DNA from 3 places in the Azospirillum aestuarii genome. Region 1 is predicted to be linked to each of the others. Evidence: riboswitches for the same ligand, from Rfam matches in the RefSeq annotation. Region 1 holds a riboswitch; each other region holds the start of a gene.

The links. A riboswitch is a leader RNA that binds a small molecule or an ion and turns the genes downstream of it on or off. The one in region 1 is predicted to bind cobalamin.
Region 2: it holds a riboswitch for cobalamin, as region 1 does, so the genes downstream of both, JJL56_RS25415 (energy-coupling factor ABC transporter permease) here and cobW (cobalamin biosynthesis protein CobW) in region 1, are expected to answer to the same signal.
Region 3: it holds a riboswitch for cobalamin, as region 1 does, so the genes downstream of both, JJL56_RS16680 (TonB-dependent receptor plug domain-containing protein) here and cobW (cobalamin biosynthesis protein CobW) in region 1, are expected to answer to the same signal.

What each region holds. Positions count from the first base shown of each region.
Region 1 is NZ_JAEPIV010000018.1:50,062-55,823, reverse strand. Features, by position in the region: gene JJL56_RS23670 (ABC transporter substrate-binding protein) at 1-773, opposite strand, end outside; gene JJL56_RS23665 (ABC transporter ATP-binding protein) at 835-1,557, opposite strand; gene JJL56_RS23660 (ABC transporter ATP-binding protein) at 1,550-2,314, opposite strand; cobalamin riboswitch at 2,605-2,819, shown strand; gene cobW (cobalamin biosynthesis protein CobW) at 3,009-4,067, shown strand; gene cobN (cobaltochelatase subunit CobN) at 4,224-5,762, shown strand, end outside.
Region 2 is NZ_JAEPIV010000021.1:103,321-109,082, reverse strand. Features, by position in the region: gene JJL56_RS25425 (hypothetical protein) at 1-30, shown strand, start outside; gene JJL56_RS25420 (superoxide dismutase) at 158-925, shown strand; gene JJL56_RS25415 (energy-coupling factor ABC transporter permease) at 1,003-1,683, opposite strand; cobalamin riboswitch at 1,858-2,095, opposite strand; gene JJL56_RS25410 (glycosyltransferase family protein) at 2,240-4,168, shown strand; gene JJL56_RS25405 (glutathionylspermidine synthase family protein) at 4,375-5,526, shown strand; gene JJL56_RS25400 (hypothetical protein) at 5,613-5,762, opposite strand, start outside.
Region 3 is NZ_JAEPIV010000008.1:182,484-188,245, reverse strand. Features, by position in the region: gene JJL56_RS16695 (hypothetical protein) at 1-498, shown strand; gene JJL56_RS16690 (hypothetical protein) at 517-1,296, opposite strand; gene JJL56_RS16685 (TerC family protein) at 1,495-2,541, opposite strand; cobalamin riboswitch at 3,082-3,300, shown strand; gene JJL56_RS16680 (TonB-dependent receptor plug domain-containing protein) at 3,417-5,330, shown strand; gene JJL56_RS16675 (ABC transporter substrate-binding protein) at 5,327-5,762, shown strand, end outside.

The sequences.
Region 1 (5,762 bases):
CTGATGAACAGCAGCAGGCCGGCGAGGCTCTGGCCCGATTGGGTGATGCCGAACTCCGACGCCTGCTTGACGGCGTTGGTGGCGTCGCCGCCCGCGTTGGCGAGGCCGATCACGTCCGCCTTCGAGCCCTGCGCCTGGAGCAGGTAGGACGAGAAGTCGGCGGTGCCCAGCGGATGGCGGACGTTGCCCGCGACCTTGCCGTCGAGCTGCTTGACCATCTTCGTGGTCTCATCCTCCAGCGAATGGCCGAAGGCGTAATCCGCGGTGATGAAGAACCAGTTCTTCTTGCCCTGCTCGACCAGCGCGCGGGCGGTGCCGGCGGCCATGGCGTAGTTGTCGTAGGTCCAATGGAAGCCGTAGGGGCTGCAGGACTTGCCGCTGAGGTCGGTCGAACCCGGACCGGACATCAGGAAGATGCGCTTCTTGTCCTTGGTGATGCCCTGGACGGCCAGCGCGGCGGCGGAGTTCGGCACATCGGCGATGACGTCCACGTTGCCGGCGTCGATCCACTCGCGCGCCGTGTTGGCGGCGATGTCGGCCTTGTTCTGGTGATCGGCGACGACGATCTCGATCGGCGCGCCGGCGATCTTGCCGCCGAACTCCTCGGCCGCCAGACGGGCGGCGATGGCCGAGCCTTCGCCGGCGAGGTCGGCGTAGATGCCGGACCGGTCGTTCATCACGCCGATCTTGATCACGTTGTTGGAGACCTGGGCGTGCGCGGCCCCGGCGGTCAGCGCCAGCAATGCGGTCCCGCAAAGCAACGTCTTGAGCATTTCGAACTCCCTTCGATTGGCTTTGTTTTGAGTGTGTTCAGCAGAGGGGGTGTTGAACTCGTCAGACACCCAGATAGGTGTGCAGCTTGTCCATGTTCTGGGCGAGCTGGTCGTTCGGGATCATGTCCACGACATGGCCTTCCTCCATCACGTAGTGGCGGTCGGCGATGGTCGCGGCGAAGCGGAAATTCTGCTCCACCAGGACGATCGTGAAGCCGCGCTGCTTCAGCTTGCGGACCGCCACCCCGATCTGTTCGATGATGACGGGGGCCAGCCCCTCGGTCGGCTCGTCGAGCAGGATCAGGTCGGCGCCGGTGCGCAGGATGCGCGCGATGGCCAGCATCTGCTGCTCGCCCCCCGACAGGCGCGTGCCCTGGGTGGTGCCGCGGCCTTGCAGGTTGGGAAACAGCTCGTAAATCTGCGGGACGGTCATGCCGCCCGCCTTCACCACCGGCGGCAGCATCAGGTTCTCGTCCACGCTGAGCGAGGCGAAGATGCCGCGCTCCTCCGGCACGTAGCCGATGCCGAGGCGGGGGATCTTGTGCTGCGCCATGCCGATCAGCTCCCGGCCCTGGAAGCGGATCGAGCCGTTGCGCTTGCCGACGATGCCCATGATCGAGCGCATGGTGGTCGTCTTGCCGGCGCCGTTGCGGCCGAGCAGGGTCACCACCTCGCCCTGGCGCACGTCGATGTTGACGCCGTGCAGCACGTGGCTTTCGCCGTAGAAAGCCTGGAGGTCGCGGATCTCCAGCATGGTGGTCTTCACGGTCGCGCCGTCAGGCATGGCCCACCTCACCCGTACCCATATAGGCTTCCATGACCTGCGGGTTGCGCGAGACGACGTCGTATGCGCCCTCCGCCAGGATCTCGCCGCGGCGGAGCACGGTGATGGTGTCCGACAGATGGGCGACGACCGACAGATTGTGCTCGACCATCAGGATGGTGCGGTCGGCGGAGACGCGCTTGATCAGGGCGGCGGTGCCTTCGATGTCCTCGTGGCCCATGCCGGCCAGCGGCTCGTCGAGCAGCATCACCTCCGGGTCGAGCGCCAGCGTGGTGGCGATCTCCAGCGCGCGCTTGCGGCCGTAGGGCAGCTCGGCGGCGGTGTGGCCGGCCCAGGGGGTGAGGTTCACCGCCTCGATCAGCTCCTCGGCGCGGTCGTGCAGGTCGTGCAGGCTGGCCTCCGGCTTCCAGAAATGGAAGCTGGTGCCGCGCGGGCGCTGCAACGCGACGCGGACATTCTCCAGCACGCTGAGGTGCGGGAAGACGGCGGAAATCTGGAAGGAGCGCACCATGCCGAGCAGCGCCACGTCGGCGGGCTTCATGGCGGTGATGTCACGCCCCTTGTAGAGGATCTGGCCGCGCGTCGGCGTCAGGAACTTGGTCAGCAGGTTGAAGACCGTGCTCTTGCCGGCGCCGTTGGGGCCGATCAGCGCGTGGATGGTGCCGCGGCGAACCTGGAGGTTCACCTCCTTCACCGCGATGAAGCCCTTGAACTCCTTCGAGAGTCCGCGCGCTTCCAGAATGATGTCGTCGGCCATGGGTGCCGCTTTTCCCTCCCTGTTCGTCCGCGTCGTCTGCCGGTCCGCGTTTTTGGTTAGGCTGATATAAGCACAGGGCATGCCAATTGCGGGAAAATTCGTTAATTCATTGAAGTTATTGAATTCATGAAAGGAGGCGATGGGCGTCGCACGCGGTCCGGAGTGTCAGCTTTCCAGACAGACTGTACCGATCTTCCGACACACCAACGGCGGGATGGGCGGAGCGTTCCGGGTTCGACGGCACGGTTTTCGGGCGCCAAATGGCCGCTTGCAAATCGGGGGTCCGCCTGCAATTCTGCGCCTCCGACGGTGCCCCGTCCGCCGTGAAGGTGCGGGGATAATAGGGAATGCGGTGCGGACCCCGATGGGTCCAAGGCCGCGGCTGCCCCCGCAACTGTATGCGGCGAGTCCGCCTCCGGAAATGCCACGGGCCGAAAGGCCGGGAAGGCGGGAGGCGCGGCGATGACCCGCGAGCCAGGAAACCTGCCGCCGGACCGACACTCATCCAATCCGCCGGGTGTGGCGGAGACAGGGAAACCAGATCATGACGCATCGCGCCGTCCTCAGTCCGTCCGCATTGCCGCTCCAGGCCGCCTCCCTGTCGCTGGCCGTGTCGCTGGCCGCCGGGCGCCCGCTCCGCTGACCGGCGGACCGACCCACCCCATCCCCTATATCCAATTTTAGGAGACGGCCGATGACCACCGGCCCGCTGACCGCCGGGAAGACCCCGGCCACCGTCATCACCGGCTTTCTCGGCGCCGGCAAGACGACGCTGATCCGCAGCCTGCTGGAGCAGGCCGGCGGCCGCCGTCTGGCGCTGATCATCAACGAGTTCGGCGATGTCGGCATCGACGGCGAGATCCTGCGCGCCTGCGGCGACCCGACCTGCACCGAGGACGACGTGATCGAGCTGGCCAACGGCTGCCTGTGCTGCACCGTCGCCGACGACTTCGTCCCGGCCATCGAGAAGCTGCTGGCCCGTCCCCAGCCGCCGGAGCACATCATCATCGAGACGAGCGGCCTCGCCCTGCCGAAGCCGCTCGTCCAGGCCTTCCACTGGCCGGCGATCAAGACACGGGTGACGGTGGACGGGGTGGTCGCGGTGGTCGACGCCGCCGCTGCCGCGGAGGGCCGCTTCGCCCCCGATCCGGCGGCGCTGGCCGCCCAGGCCGCCGAGGCCGGGCAGCTCGACCACGAGACCCCGGTCGAGGAGGTGTTCGAGGACCAGCTTCTCTGCGCCGACCTGATCGTGGTGAACAAGACCGATCTGGTCGATGCCGCCGATCTGGCGAAGGTCGAGGACCTGATCCGCGCCGCCATGGCGGAGGGCGGCACCGGGCGCGAGGCCAAGATCCTGCGCGCCAGCAACGGCAAGGTCGATCCGGTGGTTCTTCTCGGCGTAAGCGCCGGGGCCGAGGACGATCTCGCCAACCGCCCCAGCCATCATGACGAGGAGGAGGGCCACGATCATGACGACTTCACCAGCTTCGTCGTGGATCTCGGCCCGCAGCCCGACCCGGCGGCGCTGGCGAAGACGCTGGAGCGCGTCGCCGCCGCCCATGGCGTGCTGCGGCTGAAGGGCTTCATCGACGTGCCGGGCAAGCCGATGCGCCTTCTGGTGCAGGGCGTGGGGACGCGCATCCAGACCCATTTCGACCGCTTCTGGAAGCCCGACGAGCCGCGCCGCAGCCGTCTGGTGGTGATCGGCGAGACGGGACTGGACCGCGACGCCGTGACTGCGGCGCTGGGGTGATCTTTGGCATTCATAACCCTCTCCCCTCTGGGGAGAGGGTGGCCCGCAGGGCTGATGAGGGGGTTGTCCGTGGCGCTACGTCCGGCACAAGCACACCCCCCTCACCCTAACCCTCTCCCCAGAGGGGAGAGGGGACTTCTTTTAAAGCTGTAGTCCATGCACCTACTCGCCGCCCGCCAGGAAGACCTCGACGCCGGCCCCCAGGCCGTGGACCTGGGGCAGAGCCCGGCGGACCTTGTCGTTCTGTCCTTCTCCGACAGCGACCTGACGGCGCTCGCCGCCTGTTGGAAGCGCCACCGCGACACGCTGCCGACGCTGCGGCTGGCGAATCTCGCGCGGCTGGGGCACCCGCTGTCGGTGGACCTCTACGTCGACTCCGTGATCCGCAAGGCGAAGCTGGTCGTGCTGCGGCTGCTCGGCGGGGCGGGCTACTGGCGCTATGGGCTGGACCATGTCGCCGCCGCCTGCCGGGAATCCGGGGTGGCGCTGGCCGTGCTGCCCGGCTGCGCCCAGCCGAACCCCGCCCTGGAAGGCTACGGCACCGTTCCGGCCGAGGCCACGCAACGGCTGTGGCGCGGATTCACCGAGGGCGGACCGGACAACATGGCCAACCTGCTGGCCTACGCCGCAACGCTGGCCGGGCAGGAGCGCCCCTGGCGCGAGCCGGCGCCCGTGCCGCGCTTCGGCGTCTATGAAGGGTGGTCCGGCCACGTCACCGGCCCCTGCGCGCCGGTCGTCTTCTACCGCTCCCACCTGCTGGCCGGCGATCTGGAGCCGGTGCACGCGCTGTGCGACGCGCTGGCCGCGCGCGGCCTCGCCCCGCTGCCGCTGTTCGTGGCGAGCCTGAAGGAGCCGGACTGCGCCGCCTGGATGCGCGCCACCCTGACCGCCCGCGACGCCGCCGTCATGCTGAACCTGACCGGCTTCTCGGCGGCGCGCGAGGACGGGTCGCCGCTGGAGGCCAACGGCACGCCAGTGTTGCAGGCCGTGCTGTCCACCACGCCCGAGGAGGGCTGGCGCGGTTCCGCCCGCGGCATGGGGCCGTCCGACCTCGCCATGAACGTCGTGCTGCCGGAGATGGACGGGCGCATCCTGACCCGCGCTATCGCCTTCAAGGCCGAAGGGGCGCTGGACCCCGATCTGGAGTTCGCCCCGACGTTGATCCGCCCGGTGCCCGACCGCGTGGCCTTCGCCGCCGATCTGGCCGCCGCCTGGGTGCGCCTGGGCGCCACCCCGCGCGCCGAACGGAAAGTCGCGCTGGTGCTGTCCGACTATCCGGGGCCGGGCGGCGGCATCGGCCACGCGGTCGGCCTCGACACCCCGGCGAGCGTCGTCGGCATCTTGGCGCGGCTGCGCGCCGAGGGCTACACGCTGGACAGGCTTCCCGCCGGTTCCGCAGCCCTGATGGAGGCGCTGACCGGCGGCACGACCGCCGCGCTGAGCCTGGAGGACTACCGCCGCCTCGCCCCCGCCGAGGCCCGCGCCAGCATCGCAGCATGTTGGGGCGACGAGGAGGCCGACCCGCGTTCCGACGGCGCGGCCTTCCGTTTCACGGTGCTGGCCTGCGGCAACGCCACCGTCGCCGTGCAGCCGAGCCGCGGCCACGGCCCGCTGACCACCACCCAGCACCACGACCCGGAGACACCGCCCAGCCACGGCTATGTCGCCTTCCACCTCTGGCTCCGCCATGCCCTG
Region 2 (5,762 bases), on a different contig from region 1:
GTCGGTCTGACGGGAAAGATCCGATTGTAAGAATAGGACGATCTGCTGTCCGCCGGTACCGAGTGAGTACGCCCATTGCCCTGTTGAGTGAGTTGCGGGGCGCACTGAGGCTGTCGCTTCCCCGCTGTTCGGCACGACACACACATTGGGAGGTCTCATGTCCGTTCGCCTGGATCGCCGCCAACTGCTGCTGTCCGCCGGAGCCGCCGCGCTGGTGCTGGCGGTGGCGCCGCGCTTCGTCTTCGCTCAAGCATCAGGGGCCCAGACGCCGGGAGGCCAAGCCCCGGGAGGCAAGGGCTTCACGCTGCCGCCGCTGCCCTACGCCCCCGCCGCGCTGGAACCGCACATCGACGCGACGACCATGAGCGTGCACCACGGCAAGCACCATCAGGCTTACGTGGACAACCTCAACAAGGCGCTCGCCAACCACGGCGACCTTCAGGCGATGCCGTTGGCCGACCTGCTGAAGCGCGTGCCGGAACTGCCGGAAAGCATCCGCACCGCGGTGCGCAACAACGGCGGCGGGCACGCGAACCACAGCATGTTCTGGAGCATCATGGGGCCGAACGCCGGTGGCGCCCCGGACGGCGAGGTCGGCGCCGCCATCACGCGCGACTTCGGCAGCTTCGACGATTTCAAGACGCGCTTCAATTCGGCGGGGGCCGGGCAGTTCGGCAGCGGCTGGGTCTTCGTCACCGCCGATCCGTCATCGGGCAAGCTCGCCATCGCCGCCCGCCCGAACCAGGATTCCCCGGCCATGGAAGGGGTGCCGGTGCTGATGGGCAACGACGTGTGGGAGCACGCCTATTACCTGAAGTACCAGAACCGGCGCGCCGACTATCTGGCGGCCTGGTGGAACGTGGTCGACTGGGGGGCGGTGAACCGCCGCTACGCGGCGATCCGCAAGGGCGAGCTGGTGATCTGAACGGCAAAGGGCGGCGGGGCATCCCCGCCGCCCTTCACGCGAATCCTCCCGTCCAACGGGTCCGTCAAGGGAGCCGGTCAGGCGCCCTGGTGCAGGCGGACGTTGAACAGCGGCCCCTGGCTCTGGCGGCGCAGCGCCTTGGCGACGGCCAGCACGGCGAGGTCGGCCAGCGGCTCGACGATGATGACGGTCATGTAGGCGGCGCCGAAGGAGGCCACTTCCGTCATGGTCTCGGCGGTGAAGCCGTGGCCGTAGAAGGCCCAGAAGGCCACCCAGGCGACGATGCCGCCCTGGTAGGTGGTGGAGAGGGCCAATGCCTGCGAGTACTTCAGGTCGACATAAGGGGTGGCGTCCGGAACGATCCGCTTCGCCAGCAGGCTGATGCCCCACAGCGGGACCAGCAGCGTGGTGACGTTCATGCCGTACTGCGGCAGGTCGAACGGCGCGAAGAACAGGCCCTGGATCAGCAGGCCGGCGGCCAGACCGATGGAGGCGGCGCCGGCGCCGAACAGCAGGAGCAGCGTCGAACCGAGGATCAGGTGAACCTCCGACACGCCCACGGGGTGGTGCGGGAACACCTCGAAGAAGCTGAAGACCAGCGCGGTGGCGATCAGGCTGCGCAGCACCAGCGGCGCGACCCCGCCGTTGTTGCGGACGTCGTCGCGCGCCAGCTTTCCGGCCATTGCGAAGCCGCCGGCGGCCGTCGCGTAGCTGAGAGCGATCTTGGCGCCGTCCACGACGCCGGGTTCGATGTGCATGCTCTATGCCCTTTCCGAGTCTGCCATGCGTTGGGAGGGGCGTCGTTGCTGGCAGGCACCGGCATCGCAACCCCCTTGGTCCCCTGGATGGGCGCACCGGAGGGACGGCTTGCGGAGGACGGGCGGCCTTCGGGCCGGACATCGGCAAGCGACCACCGGGGCACCCCGCCCGAGGACGTACGTTCGGTTACGGCAGGTCTCCTGGCTTGCGGGTCAAGGCGGCATCGTCCGGCCTTCCCGGCGCCCGTTCCCGCAGGCGGCGCCAGTGACACGGAAAGGACGATGCCGCTCACCGCTCACAGTTGCGGGGGCAGCGCCGGATTTGCCGTGTTCCCTGATCGGGGCGGCGCATCGGCTTCCCTCTTAGCCCCGCGACCGGACGGCGCGGGGAACCATAACCGGCGCCAGGGTAGGGGCGGGGTCCCCCGCCGTCAAGAGGGGGATGGCGACCCATCGGCGGCATCGCATGCCTTCCTTGACACCGCTCCCGCGGAACCGACAAGGTCCTGCGGATGGCGCGAGGCCGGATCAACGGGCGAAGGACGGGATTGCGGGCATGCTACCGGTTCATTTCCTGACCATCGTGCTGAACGGCGATCCCTTCATCCGCTATCACCTGGAGGTGTTCCGCCAACTCCCCTTTCCCTGGCATTGGCACATCGTGGAGGGGGTGGCGGAGCAGGTCCGCGACTCCTCCTGGTGCGCGCAACGGGGCGGGCGCGTCCCCCAGGACCTACACCGCGACGGCCGCAGCGGCGACGGCACCTCGGAATATCTGGACCAGATCGCCGCGGAGGAGCCCGGCCGCGTGTCGGTCCACCGCAAGCCGCCCGGCGCTTTCTGGCAGGGCAAGGTGGAGATGGTGACCGCGCCGCTGGTCGCCATGACGGAGGAGTGCCTGCTCTGGCAGATCGATGCGGACGAGCTGTGGACGGCGGAGCAGGTCATCCGTGCGCGCCAAATGTTCCTCGATTCGCCGTCGCGCACGGCGGCGCTTTACCTCTGCCATTTCTTCGTCGGCCCGTCCCTGGTCCTCGATCGGGTAGACCATTACGGCAATTACCGCGCCTACGAATGGCTGCGCACCTGGCGGTATCGGCCGGGGGATTTCTGGCACTCGCACGTCCCGCCCCGGCTGATGCGCCCGCAGCCCGACGGGCCGGACCTTGAACTCGGAGCGGCCAACCCCTTCCTGCATGAGGAAACGGCGGCGGGCGGGCTGGTCTTCCAGCATTTCGCCTATGCGACGCGGGAGCAGGTCGCCTTCAAGGAGGTCTATTACGGCTACGACGGCGCGGTCCGGCAATGGGACGCCCTGCAAACGGCCGGTCGGTCGGTCGGCAGCGGCACCCTCCCATTGCGCGATTTCTTCCCCTGGGTGACCGACGCGGCGACCGTCGCGCGCGCCGAACATGCCCTGGTGGAACCGTTGGCCCGCCCGGCCCCCGATGGACGCTGGGCCTTCGTGCCGCCGGCACGGGGTGCCTCCACCGCCCCGGCGGTGGCGTTGCTGCGGGAGTCCGGCCCTGCGGCCTGCCGCCGCACGCTCGCTCCCGGCGAACCGCCGCCCTTCCCGACCGACCTGATCCGGAGCGTCGGCGTGTTCCTGCTCGACGGGGCCGGTGCCGTCCTGCGGGCGTCGGGTTTCCTGCGGGAGTTGCGGCGGGCCGTGCCGCTGGCCCGGATCACCGTCTTCGCAACGCCGGACGCGGAGGCGGCGCTCGCCCTCTGCCCCTACGTCAACCAGCGGGTCACTCTGCCGCCGCTGCGGGGGCGGGCGCCCGACGACGCGCTGGTGAGCGCCGTGCGCCAGGAGATCGGCGATCAGTTCCAGGGCGCCTTCGATCTGACGGTCAACCCGGTCCGGGGTGAGGATGCCGGCTTCGCCAACCGCCTGATGCAGGACACCGGCGCGCCGCTCCGCCTCGGTTGCAGGGTCGGCCGGCCGGTGCGCGGCTATTACGCCGATGCCTTCCTGACCCATGTCGCGCCAAATCCCGCCGTCCTGCTCGGTGCGCTCAACGTCGGAGAGCCGGACCCCGCGACGGAGGTCTGGACCTCCCCCGCCGGTGAGCGCGCCGCCGCCGCGCTTTTGGCAGAGGGCGTTCCGGCGCGCTGGCGCTGCGCGGTCGGCCTGTCCGCGTCCGTCGGCACCGGGAGCCTGTCGGAGTTGTGCCGCCGCCTCGCCGCGCGGGGCGGTACCACCCTGATCCTGGTCGGCGAGGAGGCCGCCAAGGGCGCCGCCGCGCGCATCGCCGGGGAGACGGGGGCGGCCTGCGTGAACGCGGTCGGGCGGCTGGGTTTCGACGGGTTGTGCGCCCTGCTGCGGCGCTGCGACCTGTTCGTCGGGACGGGCGCCCCGGCGGAAGACATCGCCGTGGCGGCCAGGCTTCCCATGGTGGGAACCGGCCCGGAGCGCGGCGATCCGACCGCCGAGGCGATGGAGAGCGCCATCGCGGCCTGGCTGGCCAGCCGTCCGTACTGAAGGACGTTCCCACCCAGCCTGTGAGATCCGGGAGGGGAAGCGTGGAAAAACGGAGGGATAGGCGCGCAAGGCGCTTGTGTTGGCGCGTTTGCGCCGCAATGATCCGCCCCCTCCGAATCCCGGACGGCCGCGCGGCGCGCGGCGCAGCGGGGAAAACCATGGATTGAATCCGGCGGCCCGGTAAGCACACGATGCGCAGAGCAGTCATGAAACCCCGTGCGGATTGGCGTCCGGGGCTCCGCAAATACCCCTTCGGCGTCCGCGCCATGAGCGCCGGCGCCTTTTGGCGCGAGGATGTGCGGTACGAGTTCTCCGCCCATCAGATCGACTTGATCGAGAGCGTCGCCGACGAACTGCACACCATGCTGCGCGAGGCGCTGCGCGCGACGATGGACGGGCGGGCGTTGGCCCGGCTGGGGGTCCGCGGCGGCGTGGCGCGGCTCCTGGAAGCCTCCTGGAACGACTATTGGGCTGCGGGGCGGCTGAACGAGCGGGCCGGCGGGCTGATCGGGCGGCTGACTCTGGCCTATGACGGGCGCGATTCGGTCAAGCTGCTGGCCTGCAACTACGACACGCCGGAGGGGCTGTTCGCCGCCTCGATCATCCAGCGCAACTGGCGTGAGGCCCTGATGGCCGACGCCAACCAGTTCAACGGTCTGCATGAAGGGATTGTGGAGCGCTGGGAGGAACTGGCGGCGGGCATGCCGGGCCGCCAATTCGTCCATCTGGCCTGCGCCACCCCCGACCCGATGCGCGAGAGCGAACTGGTCTATCTGGCCGCGACGGCGGCGGAGGCCGGCATCGCCACGCATCTGCTGCCGCTGCAAAGCCTGGGTTGGGACGGCCAGCGTTTCGTCGACGACGAGGGGCGGGCAGCCTCCTGGCTGGCGAAGATCTACCCTTGGCAGGGGCTGGCCGACGACGCCTTCCTGCAAAAGCTGCGGATGGGCGGCATGAGCATGCTGTCGCCGCTGTGGTGCTGGCCGATGTCGAACCATGGGCTGCTGGCGACACTCTGGGCGCTCTACCCGCGCCACCCCAACCTGTGCCGCGCCGGGCTCGATCCCGAGGAGCTGGCCGGCTGCGACGCCGTGACGGAGCGCAGCCTGTTCGGGCTGGACGACGCGGCCCAGCGCATGACGGCCCATGGCCGCACCGTCTCGGACACCGGCGGCGCCGAGTATCCGGGGGGGCGGGTCTGGCTGGAAACCCCACCGATCTTCGAGGAGGAGGGCGTCCACGCGCTCCTGCACTGTTGGATCATCGGGGACAAGTGTCTGGGCATGTCGGTCCGTGAATCGGCGGACCCGCGGGTCGGCTCCGACGCGGCGATGGTGCCGCACATCTTCCGCGGCTGACGCGCTTTCACGGGGTGGAAGGAACCCGCCCTGTTCCAACGGGGCGCAGGGCGGGCGCTTCGGCGGCGGCGATCAAGCGGCGGGGCTCAGCGGCTGCGGCCCGGCGCGAAGGGATTGGGCAGCGGCGAGCCGAACGTCGCCCGGCGGGCGTCCCGCCACGCGACATCGTTGCCGACGCCGCTGTGGGTGGCGGACACCGACACGACCTGACTCTGGTGGCGCAGCCAGCCGCGCAG
Region 3 (5,762 bases), on a different contig from region 1:
GTGAGCATCCTGCGCGGCCGCCGCGGCGACCCGCCGCCCCAACCGTCGGAGACCCATGTCGACATCCACCGTCAGCCCTTCCGCTCGGCGCTGGACTGGCACCAGGACATGGTCGCCGTGTGGAAGCGGAATCCCATTTTCGGTCCGGGCCTGCACGACGACCTGAAAAGCGCGGGTCTGCTGCCGCGCTGCGTCATCCTGACGTCGCGGGACGGCGGGCCGCTGCGCTTCCGTTACATCGGGGAGCCGACCCGCCGGGTCTTCGGCGACCGCTGGGCCGACCAGAACATCGGCAAGCCCCATCTCGAGGACGTCCACAGCGCCTACGCGCAGGCCATCGACGCGCAGTACCGGGAGGCGGTGGAGGGCGGGGAGCCGGTGTACAATCACCTGGTGATCACCGGACTTCCCCGGCCGCCCGTCCATTACCGGCACCTCCTGTTCGGCTGGTCGCTGGGCCATCGCCGTCAGGCCCTGCTGGCGCTGATCGATTCCTGAGGCGGACGGACCTCTCCGTCAGGCCGCCTGGGCGAGGTCCGCGGCGAGTTGCGCCAAATCGCCCAGGAACTGCGCACGGCTGAACCGCACAAGGTGCATCGGCAAGGTCTTCAGGCCGACCTGATTGTAAGTGATGCCCGGCTCGTCGTCGATGTGGCGCGGCCCCATCTTCCGCTCCGCCCAGACCGGGACGATGTCGGGATCGACGACCGAGATGAACCAGGTCGGCGACCACAGCAGCCACGCGGCCAGCTTGTTCACCCGCTGGCAAATCGGGAACAGCCCGCGGCCCTGGAAATCGGGGCGCGTCCATCCCGCGTTCGTCCACACCACCCGACCGCGGGTGCTGTTGGCGGTGTCGGACGTGCAGGTGCACCATTCGCCGTCCGGAGCCTGCACGGCGGGCTCGTCGTAGAACACCGTCATGGCGGTGAAGCGCTCACCGATGGACTGCATCGTGCAATCGTAGAGCAGCCCGGCCTGGGCGGTGACCACATCGCCGGAGGGGGCCGTCCCGCAGATCCAGAAGGCGTTGGCCGGCGTCAGGGAGCGGCAGGCCGGATGGGCCGCCGGAAGCATCGGTTCCCAGGAGCCCGCGGCCACCGCCGCCTCGTTGACGCGCACCAGCGCCGGCATGTCGAACACGACGGAAAGCGCGACCCCGCGGGCGGCCGCCAAGCCGACGAGGTCATCGCGGGCGGCCTGGAGCAGGCCGGACAGGGGTCCCGACGGAACGGGGAGAGCGGACAGGGCGATGGAGGCCGGTTGCGTGCCGGTAAACTGCGTGCCGGTGAACATGGATGTCTCTTCCTTGAGTTGGAAAGGAGTGGCATCAAGCGCCAAACGGGGCGCGATCCGCCCCGCGCATCCACATCATCGTCGCAGCGAAACCGGCATTACTACTTTTACGGATGCCGTCACCCGGAAACGCGCGGGGCGCCCGATCCACCGGACCGGACGCCCCGCCTCTTCCCGTCCGCCCTTGGATCGGGCGTCTTACTGGCCCTTGCCGTCCGAGGACACCGCGGCCGCCTCGCTGGAGGAGGCCGGCGTGGAACCACCGGCCCCCTTGGCCGGGCTGCCGGGCACCCACCAGCGGCGGGCCTCGGCGTCCGCCGCGCCCGGCGTCGATTCGGCGCGGGTCTTCAGCATCGAGAAGACGATGGAACCGCCGACCAGGAAGGCCGTGATGCCCAGCGCCACCGCCGTCGGCATCTTGTAGATGTCCACCATCATCATCTTGGCGCCGACCACCACCAGAACCAGCGACAGGCCGTACTTCAGGTAATGGAAGCGGTGGATGACCGAGGCCAGCGCGAAGTAGAGGGCGCGCAGGCCGAGGATCGCGAAGACGTTGGAGGTCCAGACGATGAACGGATCGGTGGTCACCGAGAAGACCGCCGGGATGGAGTCCACGGCGAAGACCAGATCGGTGAATTCGATCAGGATCAGCACGAGGAACAGCGGCGTCATCATCCGCACGCCGTCGCGCATCACGAAGAACTTCTGCCCCTCGTAGCCGTCGGTCATGCGGAAGCGGGAGCGGACGAACTTGACGATCCGGTTGTTCTCCATGTCCGGCTCGTCGTCCACCGACATCAGCATCTTGATGCCGCTGAAGATCAGGAAGGCGCCGAAGATGTAGATGATCCAGTGGAATTCCTGGATCAGCGCCGTGCCCGCCACGATCAGCACGCCGCGCATCACCAGCGCGCCCAGGATGCCCCAGAACAGCACCCGGTGCTGGTATTGCGGCGGCACCGCGAAATGCGTGAAGATCAGCGCGATGACGAAGATGTTGTCGACGCTCAGGCTGTATTCGATCAGGTAGCCGGTCAGGAACTCCAGTCCCTTCTCGGAGCCCTGAAAATGAAAGACGCCGGCCGCGAAAATCATCGCCAGCGTGGAATAGGCCGCGCAGCGCATCAGCGCCTCGCGGCCGGAGATCACATGGGATTTCTTGGAAAATACACCAAGATCAAAGGCCAAAAGCACGCCAACGAAGACGGCGAAGCCGGCCCACATTAAAACGATCTGGTCCATGGAACTGTCCCTTGCTTCATGCACTCCGCTCCCGCAAGCGGAGACTTCGATCGTCACATGAGCAGTCCGACATCACCGATGCGCCACGGCGGGACGCATCGGCCAGAGGGGCCCGGACTGGAATCGTGACCGCAAGGTCTGCGGCCAATGAGAAAGCGCGCGCAACGGCTCGGCCGCGGCGCGTCAGGTCACCCGTCTCCATCGTTCGCCGTGGAGACGTGGCGGTCGGTCAGGATGTTGGTTCGGTGCGGTCCATGTCGATGTCTCCCAAAGGCCCGTCGGGTGCCGTCGTCCGGCGGTGGACCTTGTGGGGGAGCGGGACCCAGGGGGAAGAACAGGGCCAGCTTCCGCAAGGCCGCGCCAAGGCGACGGCTCAATGGGAAGTCCGACATCACAGCGCCGGGCGACGCTGCCAGAGGGGCCCGGACCTCGACCGTCATGTAGTCAGGCCCCGGCCCGGCGACAAGAGGGGGGCATGGCCTTCGCGACCCGTGATCGGCGTATCGGCGGAATGCGGCTTGACCGGAGCCGTTCCGCCCGCGTAGCTTCGCATCCGACGGTTGCCCGAAAGGGCTGAAAATGGGAACACGGTGCGGACCCCGCGGCGAAACGCCGCGCGAAGGTCCAACGCCGGGGCTGCCCCCGCAACTGTAAGCGGCGAGTCGTCCATCGGAATGCCACTGGGATCGCGATCCTGGGAAGGCGATGGGCCGACGATAACCCGTGAGCCAGGAGACCTGCCGTCAGTCGTGGTCACACGCGAACACGTTCGGGCGGGGTGCACCGAAGGTCGTCGAACCGGGAGTCCGTTCGCGGAAACCCTGGTGGGACTTCGTTCGCGGTGACGTGCCACCGGCGTCCCGCCCGAGGTCTCAATGAGTGTCCGCGTTCCCCGCCTTCACCGGACGGCGTCCTTCGCCGCCGTTCTGGGAAGCCTTGCCCTTCCCCTATCGGCCTTCGCCGATTCCACCACCATCACGATGCTTCCGCCGGTCTCGGTGACCGCCAACCGCGTCCCCACCGCCGCCGGGGAAACCGGCAGCGCCCTGACCGTCATCACCCGTCAGGAACTGGAGCAGCGCCAGACCCACCTGCTGTCCGACGCACTGCGCGCGGTGCCCGGCGTCGCCGTCAACCGCACCGGCCCGATGGGCACCCTGACCCAGCTCCGCATCCGCGGGTCGGAGGGCAACCAGACGCTCGTCCTGATCGACGGGATCGAGGTGAACGACCCGGCGTCCGGCTCCGAATACGATTTCGCCAACCTGCTGGCCGGCGACGTGGAGCGCGTCGAGGTGCTGCGCGGCCCGCAGAGCGCGCTCTACGGCTCCGACGCGGTCGGCGGCGTCGTCAACATCGTGACCCGCCGCGGCGCCGGCGTCCCCCGGATCGGCGCCGCCGTCGAGGGCGGGTCCTTCGGCACCGCCGCCGGGCGGGCCTCCTTCGGAACGGGGACCGACCGCTACGACCTGTTCCTCAGCGGCCAGGGCGTCACCAGCGACGGCGTGTCGGTCGCCGACAAGCGGCTCGGCAACCCGGAGAAGGACGGCTACCGCAACGGCACGCTGACCGGAAACGCCGCCGTCCGCCCGACCGAGCGCAGCGAGATCACCGTGACCGGCCGCTACACCCGCTTCCGCGCCGACACCGACGGCTTCGTCGGCGGGCGCGGCGCCGTCGATGACGGGACCAGCACCGCCGGGGAGCAGTATTTCGGACGGCTCCAGGGCAAGATCGCCCTTCTCGACGGGAAGTGGGAGCACATCGTCGGCCTGACCCATGGCCGCCAGCAGCGCGACTACCGCGACGCCGCCAAGACGGTGACCAGCCGTTACGACGGGCGCAAGACCAAGGCCGACTACCAGACCAACCTGACGCTGAAAAGCGGTCCCGCCGACCATGTGCTGACCGCCGCCGTGGAGCGTGAGGAGGACAAGGCGATCAGCCGCAGCGCCTTCTCCAGCTTCGACCGCTCCATCGGCTCCACCGGGCTGGTGGGCCAGTACAAGCTGGGCCTGTTCGACCGGCTGACCCTGACCGGCAGCGTCCGCCACGACGGGAACGACCTGTTCCGCGACGCCACCACATGGCGCACCACCGCGGCCTACCGCGTCGAGGGCAGCGGGACGACGCTGCGCGCCTCCTACGGCACCGGCGTCAAGAATCCCACCCTGTTCGAGCTGTACGGCTACACCGCCACCTACGCCGGCAACCCGAACCTGAAGCCGGAGCGGGTGCGCGGCTGGGACGCCGGCTTCGATCAGTCGCTGTGGGGCACACGGGCCTCCGTGGACGGCACATGGTTCGACCAGCGCATCCGCGACCTGATCACCGGCACCGGGCGGACTTCCGTCAACATGCCGGGCGAATCCCGCATCCGCGGCTTCGAAATGGGGCTGTCGGTGGAGCCACTGGACCGGCTGACCGTCCGCGGCTCCTACACCTGGACCGACGGCGAGGATTCCGCGGGGGCGGAGCTGGTGCGCCGGCCCAAGCAGATCGCCAGCCTGACCGTCAACCACCGCTTCCTGGAGGACCGGGCGAACGCCAACCTCAGCGTGGTCTACAACGGGCGGTCCAGCGACTGGGCCTACGATCCCTTCTACAACCGGCAGGTCGTGAGCCTCACCCCCTACACGCTGGTCAACATGGCCGGGTCCTACGCGCTGTCCGAGGGGATCGAGGTCTTCGGACGCGTGGAGAACCTGTTCAATCGCCGGTATCAGGAGGTCTGGACCTACGGCGCGACGGGCCGGGCCGGGTATCTCGGGCTGCGGCTGTCGCTGTGAGGCCCACCCGTCTCGGGCTGGCCGCCGCCCTCCTGCTGATCGCGGGGGGGCCGGCGGCGGCGTGGGAGGCGCCGCCCGCAAAGCCGCAGCGCATCGTCTCCCTGAATCTGTGCGCCGACGAGCTGCTGTTGCGGCTCGTCGGGCCGGAGCGCCTCGCCGCGGTGACGTGGCTGGCGCGCGATCCCCGCGCCTCCACGGTGGCGGATCTGGCGGCGCGGGTGCCGGTCAACCACGGGATGGCGGAGGAGATCCTGCCGCTCAACCCCGACCTGATCGTCGCCGGGCGCTACACCACGCGGGTCGCGGTCGGGCTGCTGACGCGGCTGGACGCGCCGCTGCTGGAGCTGGACGTCCCGCAGAGCGTGGCCGGGGTGAAGGAGCAGATCCGCGGCCTCGCCCGCGCCGTCGGCGAGCCGGAACGGGGGGAGGCGC